Regions from separate parts of the Pseudoclavibacter sp. CFCC 14310 genome, predicted to be linked through region 2. Evidence: riboswitches for the same ligand, from Rfam matches in the RefSeq annotation. Region 2 holds a riboswitch; each other region holds the start of a gene.
What was found. Region 2 has a riboswitch for thiamine pyrophosphate ahead of F8O06_RS04335 (FAD-dependent oxidoreductase). Riboswitches for the same ligand answer to the same signal wherever they lie in the genome.
Positions count from the first base shown of each region.

Region 1: it holds a riboswitch for thiamine pyrophosphate, as region 2 does, so the genes downstream of both, F8O06_RS02470 (TenA family protein) here and F8O06_RS04335 (FAD-dependent oxidoreductase) in region 2, are expected to answer to the same signal.
Region 3: it holds a riboswitch for thiamine pyrophosphate, as region 2 does, so the genes downstream of both, F8O06_RS08105 (FAD-dependent oxidoreductase) here and F8O06_RS04335 (FAD-dependent oxidoreductase) in region 2, are expected to answer to the same signal.
Region 4: it holds a riboswitch for thiamine pyrophosphate, as region 2 does, so the genes downstream of both, thiD (bifunctional hydroxymethylpyrimidine kinase/phosphomethylpyrimidine kinase) here and F8O06_RS04335 (FAD-dependent oxidoreductase) in region 2, are expected to answer to the same signal.

Region 1 is NZ_WBKC01000001.1:566,337-569,852, reverse strand. It holds gene F8O06_RS02485 (cation:proton antiporter) at 1-476, shown strand, start outside; gene F8O06_RS02480 (FBP domain-containing protein) at 479-982, opposite strand; gene F8O06_RS02475 (hypothetical protein) at 1,188-1,640, opposite strand; TPP riboswitch at 1,708-1,819, shown strand; gene F8O06_RS02470 (TenA family protein) at 1,816-2,523, shown strand; tRNA gene F8O06_RS02465 (tRNA-Met) at 2,764-2,837, opposite strand.
Region 2 is NZ_WBKC01000002.1:129,952-133,467, reverse strand. It holds gene thiS (sulfur carrier protein ThiS) at 1-171, opposite strand, end outside; gene F8O06_RS04335 (FAD-dependent oxidoreductase) at 168-1,445, opposite strand; TPP riboswitch at 1,438-1,571, opposite strand; gene thiE (thiamine phosphate synthase) at 1,684-2,322, shown strand; gene F8O06_RS04325 (fructose bisphosphate aldolase) at 2,383-3,282, shown strand; gene ybaK (Cys-tRNA(Pro) deacylase) at 3,307-3,516, shown strand, end outside.
Region 3 is NZ_WBKC01000003.1:147,773-151,288, reverse strand. It holds gene ybaK (Cys-tRNA(Pro) deacylase) at 1-220, opposite strand, end outside; gene F8O06_RS08115 (fructose bisphosphate aldolase) at 245-1,144, opposite strand; gene thiE (thiamine phosphate synthase) at 1,205-1,843, opposite strand; TPP riboswitch at 1,956-2,089, shown strand; gene F8O06_RS08105 (FAD-dependent oxidoreductase) at 2,082-3,359, shown strand; gene thiS (sulfur carrier protein ThiS) at 3,356-3,516, shown strand, end outside.
Region 4 is NZ_WBKC01000003.1:143,123-146,638, reverse strand. It holds gene moeB (molybdopterin-synthase adenylyltransferase MoeB) at 1-916, shown strand, start outside; gene thiD (bifunctional hydroxymethylpyrimidine kinase/phosphomethylpyrimidine kinase) at 948-1,811, opposite strand; TPP riboswitch at 1,802-1,897, opposite strand; gene F8O06_RS08080 (DsbA family protein) at 1,933-2,646, opposite strand; gene F8O06_RS08075 (MFS transporter) at 2,754-3,516, opposite strand, start outside.

The DNA.
Region 1 (3,516 bases), on a different contig from region 2:
CGTTCGTCGAATCGAAACTGCAGGGCATCGGCTTCGGGCTGCTCGTGCCGATCTTCTTCATCAACGCCGGCCTCGGCTTCGATCTGCAGGCGCTGTTCGCGTCGCCGATTCTTCTGCTCATCACTGTGGGTTCGGCGCTCGCGCTGTTCGTCGTGCGCGGCCTGCCCGGAATGCTCACCGCCGCACGAGGCTCCTCGGCCCGGTCACGGTTTGCACTGGCTGCTTACACCGGCACCGCACTGCCGATCATCGTCGCCGCGTCCACACTGGCCGTCTCGCAGCAGATCATCGGCAGCGGTCTGGCAGCCGCGCTGATCGGCGGCGGGCTGCTCTCCGTGATCATAGGACCCGTCGTCGGCGCCACGCTGCACAAGCCCCAGGGGCAGACGGGCGCAGGCGGTCAGCGCGGAGACGCGGCGAGTGCCTCCCGAGACGAAGACCCGGGAGACACTCCGTTCGTCACCACGCTGGGCTGAGCTCAGGCGGCGCCGAGCAGAGACTCGGCGAAGCCTGCGACCCGTGTGCGCAGGTCGTCGATACGCTGCTGACGCGCGGCGAGCACGTCGTATCCCTTGTAGAACGCCGGCGGGTCGTTGCGCACGTTGTGCGAGCACTGAAAGTCGTCGCAGATCAAGGTGCCGACGGTGTCGCCACGGCGCCCCGCGGCCCCGGCGCGCTTCGCGCTCCAGAGCACGACCGGGTTCGGCAGCCGCACGTCACGGCACCAATGGCACATGGTCGGTGTGCGAGGGGCGGCCGCGGCACGCGTCAGCAGCACGCCGACCGGGTCGCCGTCGAGGCGCGGCAGCACGACATAGGCGCGTCGCGCATACTTCGGGTCGCGCCAGCCCAGGTAGTCGAGCTGCTGCCAGTCTTCTTCCGTGAGTGCGGCGAAGTCGTCGCGAAATGTGAGCTCTTTCGTCTCTCGCCGTGAGGCGTTGACGAACGAAGAGCGGATGAAGGATTCGGTGAGAGTCTGCATGAGTATGCCTTTCACGGCGCGCGGCATCGCAGAGACGCCGCTTCGCCGGGAGAAATGGTGAGTGAGTGATCAGGGTCGCTCGACCGCCGCGCCTGGCCGGATGTCAGGCACGGTGGGAGCATCCGCGCTAATCGTCGTCGGCGAGTGCTTCGCCGACGACCTCCTCGCGCTGTGCATACATCTCTCGGTAGTTCACGCGGACAGTCTACTCAGATGCTCCCGCAGCGCGACGCACCAGCGCACGCACCTGAGCATCCACCGCGTCGTTCCAGGCCGCAAGGGCGAACGAGGTCGGCCAGATCGCACCGTCGTCGAGCTGCGCGTCTTCGCTGAAGCCGAGCGTCGCATACCGAGTGTCGAACTTGGACGACGGCTGCAGGAACACGATGACTTTGCCGTCACTGGCGTACGACGGGAACCCGTACCAGGTCTTGGCTTCGAGATGCGGAGCCTCGTCGGCCACGATCACGTGCAGACGCTGCGCGATCACCGCGTCGAGCCCGTCGAGTGCTTCGATCGCCGCGACGCACGCCTCGTATTCGCGCGCCCGCTTCGCCGCGCCTTTGACGCCGCTGATCGAGCGCAGCTCTTCGGCGCGCTGACGCATCGCCGCACGCTCGCTCGCGCTGAACCCGTCGGTGTGGTCTGTGTCTGTCATGTGCGGTCTTTCTCTCGGGGTGTTCTGCCAGCGTAATCGAGGCGCCCTGCGCCTGCTGCTACGCTCGTCAGTACCACACGGGTGCCCCGGTCACGGGGCTGAGATCGGGCTGCCGACGCCTGCGACCGTCGAACCTGTCCGGGTCATGCCGGCGAAGGAAGAATGGGAGTCCCTTATGCACGCAATCACCACGCCCGATCACAACGAGACGTCTGCTGCCCGCGCGAGCGGAGCATCCGCCGGCGAACGCTTCACCGACTCGCTGCGCGACGACAATGCAGCCAACTGGCAGGCGGTCGTCGGGCACCGCTTCGTCTCGGAGCTGTTCGACGGTTCGATCGACGACTCGGTGATGTGCCGGTATCTGATTCAGGATCACCGCTTTCTCGACGGCTTTCTGGCTCTGATCGGGGCGGCTGTGGCGAGCGCCGACAGGTTGGATGCTCGACTGCGGCTCGCAGCATTCGCCGGCGACGTGGCGGGCGACGAGAGCACGTACTTTCTGCGCTGCTTCGCGAAGTTCGGGGTGAGCGAGGCCGACCGCGCGAAGATTCCGGACACGGCTGCCACTGCCGGATTCAAACGGGTCTTTCGCGATGCCGCCGACACCCGGAACTACACCATCATTCTCTCGGTGCTGCTGGTGTCGGAATGGTCGTACCTGAGCTGGGCGATGCGCGCACCCGAGCAGGCACCCGCAAGCTTCGTGCACGCAGAGTGGATCACGCTGCACGACAACCCGCCGTTCAGACAGCTGGTCGAGTTTCTGCGCAGCGAACTCGATCGTGTCGGCCCGGCTCATGCCTGCGAGGCTCGGGAGTTCTTCGGACGCACGGTGCAGCTTGAGCTCGACTTCTTCGATCAGTCGTACGAGCTGCGGTGACCTGCAGGCTGGTGGGCTCTGGTGCATGGGGGCTGGTGAGTACCAGCCGGTGAGCGCTGGCCGGCCAGCCCCGATGAGTGTGAGCCCGCCAGACTTTGTGAATGCTGGCAGGTCGGGCCCGATGAGTGTCAGCCAGCCGGACTCTGTGAGTGCTGGCAGGTAGGGCCTCGGCCGAGAAATGCAGAAGGTCGGAAGCCCAATTGGGTTTCCGACCTTCTTCGCACCGCGTCGGCGCATCTGTTGCGGGGGCTGGATTTGAACCAACGACCTCCGGGTTATGAGCCCGGCGAGCTACCGAACTGCTCCACCCCGCGGCACAAGAGATAACAGTAGCACCGATGTGCGCCTGCGTCCACTCTGCGCCGGTTCTGCCCTGGTTCCGGTTGAGTTTCGCCGGCTCTGCATCGGTACTGGCTGGTTCTGCAACGGTGCTGGGAGGTCTGAATCAGTTCTGCCGAGTTCTGACACTCCTTCCTCTCCCCTCCCCGCTGAATCCTGACATATCAAATGCCGCCCCACGGCATCCGATCAACGAAAGTACAAAACCCGCGACCATCAGCAAACGATGCCCGCCACTTCTACACACTCATGTCTGAGCATCCACACCATTCAACGGCTTCTATGCACTCGCGGCCGCCCGCACACCCTCTCGTGCACGACACCTCCATCCCAGGCCGGCCAACTACAGCCAGTCGCCGCAAATGACGCCCCATGGCGTCCAGACATGCCAAATGGCATGACTCGATGCTTCTGCACGACAGTTCCCATGCCTCGGTCGGGAGCGAACGGCAAATCCCAAGACTGGGTACAAGAAAACAAGACGGGCGGGCAGAGGTGACAAGGCAAGGACAGGTGCAGCGGCAAGGACAGGTGCGTCAGGGAAACATCCTTCTGCGGGATGACCCCGGACCAGCGGGCGCACCCTACAGTTGGGAGTGTGAGCAGACCGACAACTTCGAGCGCTGAAGCCCAGCCGACACCAGTCGTTCTGGT
Region 2 (3,516 bases):
GCGGCCGCGCGGCACGATCGTCTCGTCTACGGCCACCGCGACGCCGAGCCGCGAGCCGTCGGCGGGTCGGCCGTCGGCGGCGAGCGGGGTGCCGGTTCGTTCGGCCACGAGGGCGAGCACCGAGTCGGCCTCGGTCTCGACGGCCTCGCCGTTCAGAATGATCTGTGTCATGCGGATGCTCCTGTGGTGGTCTCGGATCGATCGTCTGACGAGAAGCGCCAGGGGTCGAACGCCTGCCAGTCGGATGCTGCGGCGGTGCCGTCGACGAGATCGGAGATCACGACGGCGTTCTGAGCGCTGAGCAGGATGCCATGGCGGTGGGTGCCGGTGTTGGCGAGCAGCCCGTCGGCGACTCGGCCGAGCAGAGGCGCGTTGTCCGGTGTGCCGGGGCGGGCACGAGCAGTGGCCTCGATGAGTTCGAGGTCGTCGACCGCCGGCAGCAGCTCGTGGGCGTCGCGAAGCAGCTGCAGCACGCTGCCTGCGAGCACGGCGTCTCGAGCGTCTTCGCGTTCGGTCGCCCCGATCACGACCGTTCCGTCTTCGCGCGGCACGATGTAGACGCTGCGGCCGTGGACGAGGCCGCGGATCGTGTGGGTGGTGAGCGGGCGCAGCTGCTCCGGAGTGCGCAGACGCAGCACGTCGCCGTGCACCGGGCGGATCGGCCAGACCAGACCTCGCGGCAGGCCGCCGAGCCTCGGGCTCTCCAAACCGTTGGCCACCACGACTTCGTCTGCCTCGATGACCTGTTGCGCCGACACGCTCGGGGTCGGGCTCGCCGGCGGCACGTCGGCCACGACCTCGCTCGACGGCCACGCGGGCTGTTCGTCGAAGCGATGGGTGACTGGTCCTTCTCGACGTTCGCTCGGTTCGAGGCGAACGCCGATCACCCGCTCGTCTCGCCAGAGAAGCTCCACGGCGCGTTCCGGCACCACATGCACGTCGTCGCACACTTCGAGGGCCGATATATAGGCCCCGGCGAGGCGTCTCGGGGTGATCTGGTGGTCGTCGCGGGCCAGGAACGCCCCGCTGATGCCCGGGCCGAGCAGCGGCTCAAGCGCACGGGCCTCTCGTGAGGTGAGATCCTGCACGTCGAGCCCGAGTTCGAGCTGCTGGGCGCGCAGGCTTCGCAGCAGCTCGCGATCGGCGGCGTCGGCGGTGGCGACGATGGTCGGCGTCGACCGGTAGCCGGTGCCGACCACCGTCGCCTGGTCCAGCTCGGCGACGATCTGCGGGTAGAGACGCGCGGCCGGCACGGAGAGCGCGAGCAGACTCTCTTCTTCGAAGGCGTACTCGCTCACGGCGGCGAGCATCCCGGCCGCCGCATGACTCGCGCCCGAAGCGGGCGCCGGATCGACGATCGTCACCGCGTGACCGCGCTGATGCAGTCGCCACGCGGTCGCCAGGCCGACGACGCCGGCACCGATGACGATGACATGCTTGTTCATTCTGCTCGCTTCCTACGCCGGTATGATCCGGATCAGGTCGACGGTCTGCACACGATCACCGGCCTGTTTCGGCCTGGTGAATCGCGCGCACTCTCAGCCGAGTTCTCGGCTCCCGTGCTCATGTGGGGCAATTGTACCGCCCGGTTCGTACACTGGACGCATGATCGTCAAGTCTCAGCACGCTGACCGCTCCACCGACCCGCACGCCACACCTCGCACCCGAGAATGGCGACTGAGCATGCTGCAGCAGGCGCAGCTGTATCTGTGCACCGACGCCAGACTGGGCACCGGAGACTTCGACGAGTTCGTGGACGCCGCCTACCGCGGAGGCGTCGACATCATTCAGCTGCGCGACAAGCATCTCGACGCTGGTGATGAGCTGGAGTACTTCGAGCTGCTCGCGGCTGCGGCGCGCCGACATGGGCGACTCTTCGCCGCCAACGACCGAGCCGACGTCGCCACGCTGACCGGCGCCGACATCCTGCACGTCGGGCAGCGCGACCTCAGCGTCGCCGACGCTCGTTCGCTGCTGCCGGAGGGCACGCTCGTCGGCCTGTCGACGCATTCCCGAGTGCAGGCCGAGCAGGCGCGTCTGGGCGATCCTGACTATTACTGCATCGGGCCGGTCTGGCGCACTCCCACGAAACCGGGTCGGGCCCCGGTCACCCTCGACGCCGTACGACAGGTGCATACGCAGAGCCGTGGCGATGCCAAGCCGTGGTTCGCCATCGGCGGCGTCAACGCCGAGACCCTGGAGCAGGTGCTCGACGCCGGGGCGAACCGCATCGTGGTCGTACGTGCGATCACCCAGGCCGACGACCCCGAGGCCGCCGCTCGCGAGCTGCGCTCAGCGCTGCCCGAGCTCGCCACAGCGTGAGATAATGTTCGTCGTGTCGCACGACGGCACCCTGCTGACCAAACAAAGAAAGCGGTGACCATGTCATCAGTGTTCGATGCACAGTACGAGCGGTTCTCGACCGGTGCCGGCTTCCTGGCCGCGCTCGATCAGTCCGGAGGCAGCACGCCCAAGGCGCTGCGTCTCTACGGAGTGGACGAATCGCAGTACCGCAATGAGACCGAGATGTTCGACCTCATTCACGAGCTGCGCACTCGCATCATCACCAGCCCTGCTTTCACCAGCGAGCGTGTGCTCGGCGCGATTCTCTTCGAGCAGACGGTCGACCGTGAGATCAACGAGGCCCCGAGCGCGAAGTATCTCTGGAACGAGCTGGGCATCGTGCCGTTCCTGAAGATCGACAAAGGGCTCGCCGAGCTCAAAGACGGCGTGCAGGTGCTCAAGCCGATCCCGACGCTGCAGCAGCAGCTCGACAAGGCGAACGCGAACGAGGTCTTCGGCACGAAAGAGCGCTCGCTGATCAAACAGGCCAACGAGTCGGGCATCATCGCCGTCGTCGACCAGCAGTTCGAGCTGGCCGATCAGGTGCTCGACGCCGGGCTCGTGCCGATCATCGAGCCCGAGGTCGACATCACTGCAGCAGACAAGGCCGATTCCGAGTCGATTCTGCGCGATCAGATTCTGCAGCACCTCGATGCGCTGCCCGAGGGGCGCAACGTGACCCTCAAGCTCTCACTGCCCACCGAGGCCGGCTTCTACTCCGCTCTCGTCGACCACGACCGCGTCGTGCGCGTCGTCGCCCTCTCAGGTGGCTACAGCCGAGACGAGGCCAACGCGCTGCTGGCCAAGAATCCGGGAGTCATCGCCAGCTTCAGCCGCGCCCTCACCGAGGGTCTCACGGCGCAGCAGAGCGACGACGAGTTCAACCAGACGCTCGACGCCGCCATCGAGAGCATCTACCAGGCGTCGATCGCCGGCTGAAACACGCGAAAGAGATCGACACAGATGGCAGCGCACAGAGGGCACGGGTCGGCCACGCCGGCGACCCGTGCCCTCGACCGTGCCGGGGTGGCCTATCAGCTGCACGGCTTCGAGCATGACCCCGATGACCGACACTTCGGTGACGAAGCCGTCGACAAGCTCGACCTGCCGGCCGACCGCATCTTCAAGACGCTGGTCGTCGAGATCGACGGTGCTGCATCGCGCAGTCAGGAT
Region 3 (3,516 bases), on a different contig from region 2:
CCACGGCGAGATCCTGACTGCGCGATGCAGCACCGTCGATCTCGACGACCAGCGTCTTGAAGATGCGGTCGGCCGGCAGGTCGAGCTTGTCGACGGCTTCGTCACCGAAGTGTCGGTCATCGGGGTCATGCTCGAAGCCGTGCAGCTGATAGGCCACCCCGGCACGGTCGAGGGCACGGGTCGCCGGCGTGGCCGACCCGTGCCCTCTGTGCGCTGCCATCTGTGTCGATCTCTTTCGCGTGTTTCAGCCGGCGATCGACGCCTGGTAGATGCTCTCGATGGCGGCGTCGAGCGTCTGGTTGAACTCGTCGTCGCTCTGCTGCGCCGTGAGACCCTCGGTGAGGGCGCGGCTGAAGCTGGCGATGACTCCCGGATTCTTGGCCAGCAGCGCGTTGGCCTCGTCTCGGCTGTAGCCACCTGAGAGGGCGACGACGCGCACGACGCGGTCGTGGTCGACGAGAGCGGAGTAGAAGCCGGCCTCGGTGGGCAGTGAGAGCTTGAGGGTCACGTTGCGCCCCTCGGGCAGCGCATCGAGGTGCTGCAGAATCTGATCGCGCAGAATCGACTCGGAATCGGCCTTGTCTGCTGCAGTGATGTCGACCTCGGGCTCGATGATCGGCACGAGCCCGGCGTCGAGCACCTGATCGGCCAGCTCGAACTGCTGGTCGACGACGGCGATGATGCCCGACTCGTTGGCCTGTTTGATCAGCGAGCGCTCTTTCGTGCCGAAGACCTCGTTCGCGTTCGCCTTGTCGAGCTGCTGCTGCAGCGTCGGGATCGGCTTGAGCACCTGCACGCCGTCTTTGAGCTCGGCGAGCCCTTTGTCGATCTTCAGGAACGGCACGATGCCCAGCTCGTTCCAGAGATACTTCGCGCTCGGGGCCTCGTTGATCTCACGGTCGACCGTCTGCTCGAAGAGAATCGCGCCGAGCACACGCTCGCTGGTGAAAGCAGGGCTGGTGATGATGCGAGTGCGCAGCTCGTGAATGAGGTCGAACATCTCGGTCTCATTGCGGTACTGCGATTCGTCCACTCCGTAGAGACGCAGCGCCTTGGGCGTGCTGCCTCCGGACTGATCGAGCGCGGCCAGGAAGCCGGCACCGGTCGAGAACCGCTCGTACTGTGCATCGAACACTGATGACATGGTCACCGCTTTCTTTGTTTGGTCAGCAGGGTGCCGTCGTGCGACACGACGAACATTATCTCACGCTGTGGCGAGCTCGGGCAGCGCTGAGCGCAGCTCGCGAGCGGCGGCCTCGGGGTCGTCGGCCTGGGTGATCGCACGTACGACCACGATGCGGTTCGCCCCGGCGTCGAGCACCTGCTCCAGGGTCTCGGCGTTGACGCCGCCGATGGCGAACCACGGCTTGGCATCGCCACGGCTCTGCGTATGCACCTGTCGTACGGCGTCGAGGGTGACCGGGGCCCGACCCGGTTTCGTGGGAGTGCGCCAGACCGGCCCGATGCAGTAATAGTCAGGATCGCCCAGACGCGCCTGCTCGGCCTGCACTCGGGAATGCGTCGACAGGCCGACGAGCGTGCCCTCCGGCAGCAGCGAACGAGCGTCGGCGACGCTGAGGTCGCGCTGCCCGACGTGCAGGATGTCGGCGCCGGTCAGCGTGGCGACGTCGGCTCGGTCGTTGGCGGCGAAGAGTCGCCCATGTCGGCGCGCCGCAGCCGCGAGCAGCTCGAAGTACTCCAGCTCATCACCAGCGTCGAGATGCTTGTCGCGCAGCTGAATGATGTCGACGCCTCCGCGGTAGGCGGCGTCCACGAACTCGTCGAAGTCTCCGGTGCCCAGTCTGGCGTCGGTGCACAGATACAGCTGCGCCTGCTGCAGCATGCTCAGTCGCCATTCTCGGGTGCGAGGTGTGGCGTGCGGGTCGGTGGAGCGGTCAGCGTGCTGAGACTTGACGATCATGCGTCCAGTGTACGAACCGGGCGGTACAATTGCCCCACATGAGCACGGGAGCCGAGAACTCGGCTGAGAGTGCGCGCGATTCACCAGGCCGAAACAGGCCGGTGATCGTGTGCAGACCGTCGACCTGATCCGGATCATACCGGCGTAGGAAGCGAGCAGAATGAACAAGCATGTCATCGTCATCGGTGCCGGCGTCGTCGGCCTGGCGACCGCGTGGCGACTGCATCAGCGCGGTCACGCGGTGACGATCGTCGATCCGGCGCCCGCTTCGGGCGCGAGTCATGCGGCGGCCGGGATGCTCGCCGCCGTGAGCGAGTACGCCTTCGAAGAAGAGAGTCTGCTCGCGCTCTCCGTGCCGGCCGCGCGTCTCTACCCGCAGATCGTCGCCGAGCTGGACCAGGCGACGGTGGTCGGCACCGGCTACCGGTCGACGCCGACCATCGTCGCCACCGCCGACGCCGCCGATCGCGAGCTGCTGCGAAGCCTGCGCGCCCAGCAGCTCGAACTCGGGCTCGACGTGCAGGATCTCACCTCACGAGAGGCCCGTGCGCTTGAGCCGCTGCTCGGCCCGGGCATCAGCGGGGCGTTCCTGGCCCGCGACGACCACCAGATCACCCCGAGACGCCTCGCCGGGGCCTATATATCGGCCCTCGAAGTGTGCGACGACGTGCATGTGGTGCCGGAACGCGCCGTGGAGCTTCTCTGGCGAGACGAGCGGGTGATCGGCGTTCGCCTCGAACCGAGCGAACGTCGAGAAGGACCAGTCACCCATCGCTTCGACGAACAGCCCGCGTGGCCGTCGAGCGAGGTCGTGGCCGACGTGCCGCCGGCGAGCCCGACCCCGAGCGTGTCGGCGCAACAGGTCATCGAGGCAGACGAAGTCGTGGTGGCCAACGGTTTGGAGAGCCCGAGGCTCGGCGGCCTGCCGCGAGGTCTGGTCTGGCCGATCCGCCCGGTGCACGGCGACGTGCTGCGTCTGCGCACTCCGGAGCAGCTGCGCCCGCTCACCACCCACACGATCCGCGGCCTCGTCCACGGCCGCAGCGTCTACATCGTGCCGCGCGAAGACGGAACGGTCGTGATCGGGGCGACCGAACGCGAAGACGCTCGAGACGCCGTGCTCGCAGGCAGCGTGCTGCAGCTGCTTCGCGACGCCCACGAGCTGCTGCCGGCGGTCGACGACCTCGAACTCATCGAGGCCACTGCTCGTGCCCGCCCCGGCACACCGGACAACGCGCCTCTGCTCGGCCGAGTCGCCGACGGGCTGCTCGCCAACACCGGCACCCACCGCCATGGCATCCTGCTCAGCGCTCAGAACGCCGTCGTGATCTCCGATCTCGTCGACGGCACCGCCGCAGCATCCGACTGGCAGGCGTTCGACCCCTGGCGCTTCTCGTCAGACGATCGATCCGAGACCACCACAGGAGCATCCGCATGACACAGATCATTCTGAACGGCGAGGCCGTCGAGACCGAGGCCGACTCGGTGCTCGCCCTCGTGGCCGAACGAACCGGCACCCCGCTCGCCGCCGACGGCCGACCCGCCGACGGCTCGCGGCTCGGCGTCGCGGTGGCCGTAGACGAGACGATCGTGCC
Region 4 (3,516 bases), on a different contig from region 2:
GCAGGTCATTCACGGCGTCGACCGCATCGGCGAGCTCAAAGTGACCTCGGCGGCGCAGACGGTGGCGCGCATCAATCCGCTGGTGAACCTCGAGGCTCATGCCGTGCGGCTTGATCGAGACAATGCGCTGCGCCTGTTCGCCGAGTACGACCTCGTCGTCGACGGTGCCGACAACTTCGCCACCCGCTACCTTGTGGCAGACGCGGCAGAGATCACCGGACGACCGGTGGTCTGGGGATCGATTCTGCGCTATGAGGGACAGGTCAGCGTCTTCGGCATCGACGCGGGCTACCGCGACCTCTTTCCTGAGCCGCCAGAGCCCGGCGAGGTGCCCTCCTGCGCCGAAGGGGGAGTCTTCGGTGTGCTGCCGGGCATGATCGGAACGGTGATGGCCGGTGAGGCGATCAAGCTCATCACCGGCATCGGCGAGCCTCTGGTCAACCGTGTGCAGGTGCTGGACGCGGCAGCGGGCCGATGGCGCGAGCTGCGACTGACGGCCGACCCCGACCGGGCCAGGGTGCACGATCTCGAGGCCGACTACGTCGAGCTCTGCGGCACGCCGGGCACGGCACAGGGAACCAGTGTGACGGCTCTCGATCTGCAGTCGCTGCTGCAGCGACGAGCCGCCGGCGAGATCGACTTCGATCTCATCGATGTGCGAGAACCGGACGAGTTCGACCTCGTGCACATTCCGGGCGCGCGGCTGCTGCCGTTGGCCCGGCTGCAGCACGAGATCCGTGCCCGGGCCTTCGACGTCCCGGCCGGACGCGAGGTCATTCTGGTCTGTAAGACGGGTGCGCGCTCGACGCAGGCGCTCGAAATGCTGCGTGACTCCGGACGCACCAACGTGCGACAGGTGGTGGGCGGCACGATGGGCTGGGTGCAGACGGTCGATCCCTCGCTGCCGCGCTACTGAACCATCGCTGCGACTGGCTCGGCGTCGAGCCTCAGCGCAGGTCGACGAAGTGATCGACCGGGCCGTGACCCTGCCCGACGTGCAGAGCGTCGGCGCTGCGCAGCGCCCGGGTGAGCCAGGCCTTGACGGTGATCAGCGCGGTGGGCCAGTCGTCGCCTGCGGCGAGGCGAGTCGCCATGGCCGAAGAGAGCGTGCATCCGGTTCCGTGCGTGCAGTCGGTGTCGACGCGCGGAGCGTCGGCTTCGAAGAGCCCGTCGGGCACGGGCGACCCCTCAGGGTCAGACCGGGCGTCGACAAGCGCGTCGTGCACGCGATCGCCGACCAAATGCCCGCCTTTGACGAGCACTACGGTATCGCAGCGTGCGCTGACGAGTCGGGCCTGAGCCACGGCATCCGCCCACGTCTGTGCCTCAGACGCGTCGGCGAGCACCGCGAGCTCTGGAACGTTGGGGGTGATCAGATCGGCACTGCGGCAGAGATCTCGCACGGCCGCCTCGGCCTCTTCGGCGAGCAGGCGGTCGCCGCTGGTGGCCACCATCACCGGGTCGAGCACCACGATCGGCGGCCGCACCTCGTCAAGCCAGGCCTTCACCGTCGTGACGGTGTCGGCGTCGGCGAGCATGCCGATCTTCACGCCGTCGATCTCCACGTCGTCAGACACCGCCTCCAGCTGCTCGCGCAGAAAAGAGACCGGCGGCAGGTGCACCGAGCGCACGCCCCGGGTGTTCTGCGCCACGAGCGCGGTGACGACCGCCATGGCGTAGCCGCCCATCGCCGAGATCGATTTCAGATCGGCCTGCACCCCGGCTCCGCCGGTGGGGTCGGTGCCTGCGATGCTGAGGATGCGCGGCACGCGGATGCTCTTCGGGCGTGATGCGGCATGGTTGACGGTCATTTGGACGATCCCTTCGCTCGTGCTGACGAGAGCAGGTTCGACGGGTCTCTTCTCAGCCCTCGTTCGGGGCACCCCGTGTCACACGCCCAGAGTATACGCCTGCGACCCCGGAGGGTCAGTCTCAGCGAGCGTCGGCGCCGACCCGCGTCTGCACCTCGTGCAGCACCTCGAGCAGGGCCTCGACCGGCTGCGCACCGGAGGCGCCGAAGCGATCGTTGAACAGGAAGAACGGCACTGATGAGATGCCGAGCTCGGCGGCGCGTCGTTCGTCGGCCTGCACCTCGCCCGTATGCGAATGCGTGGTCAGCTCGCGACTGATCGATGCGACATCGAGGCCCTGCTCACCGGCGATCTCCTCGAGCGTCTCGAGACGACCGATGTGGCGACCCTCGCTGAAGTGGGCGTGAAACAGTGCCAGTGCGACTTCGCGTTCCCGGTGGTCGAGACGGGCCGCGTGCAGCAGCTCGTGGGCGAGACCGGTGTTCGACTGCTGCAGCACGTCGAAGTGGAAGTCGAGCCCGGCGTCGGCGGCGGCCACGGTCACTCGGTCGAGCTCGGTTTGGGCCTGAGACACCGTGATGCCCTTGATGTCGGCGAGGTGCTGCGCCGCGCTGCGGGCGTCTGCGTCATCTGCATCGGGGTTGAGTTCATAGCTGCGCAGACCGAGCAGCACACGGTTCTCAGGCCGCTCTTCGCTGAAGCGCTGCACCGCTGCGAGCAGATTGCTCAGCCCGATGTAGCTCCATGGGCAGGCGAGGTCGATCCAGGTCTCGACGCGGAGCGCAGGCGCTCCGTCTGACGACGACTGCTGAGCGGGCGCGGGGGAGTCTGGCATGTTCGGTCTCTCATCCATCTGAAAAGGGTGACTCCATGCTAGCGAGAGCTGCGTGCGCGCTCACGACGACCGGCCGGGCGGTGCGACCCCAGACGAGCCGGCGGGTGTCAGACCCGACCGCGACCGGAGAGCTCCGGAGGCAGGAACTTCGGCGTGAAGTGCCACAGCAGCCAGGCTCCGACGACGCCCAGACCGGCCATGACCGCGGCAGAGGCCGCGATTCCGGCGGCGGCGGCGAGGCCGGAGAGAATCAGCGGCGAACTCGCGCTGCCCGCGTCTGCGACCAGACGCCAGGCTCCCAGAAACGCCGCTGGGTGATGCTCCGGCGCCAGATCCGCGCCCATGGTCATGATGATGCCGGATCCGAGGCCGTTGGCCAGAGACATCAGGCTCGCCGTGACGAGCAGCCCCCACGGCCCGTGCACCGGCAGCAGCGCGAGGTGTGTCACCGCCAGACCGAGCAGCGTCGGCAGCACGACCCAGAGCCGCCCGAAGCGATCCATGAGCTGGCCCGACACGTAGAAGAGCGCGAGGTCGAGGGCACCCGCGATGCCCATGATCAGCGCGATGGTCTCGGTGTCTGCGCCGATGTGCGTGCCCCAGAGCGGCAGAATGACCTGGCGGCTGGATCGCAGCAGCTGCACTGCGGCGATTCCCAGCCCCATGGTCGCGAGCACGCGTCGCGAGCTGACGAGGGTCTGCCACAGCGATGGGGCGGATGCCGTGGTGTCGGAGGCGTGGGCATCGTGCGGCTGCTCTGTGGCCGGCACCTCAGACGTGGATGCCCCGGTGGGAAGGCCAGCTCGCAGCAGTGCCTCGGGGTCGGGCATCAGCACCAGCAGCACGGCGACCACGACGCTGAGCGCGATG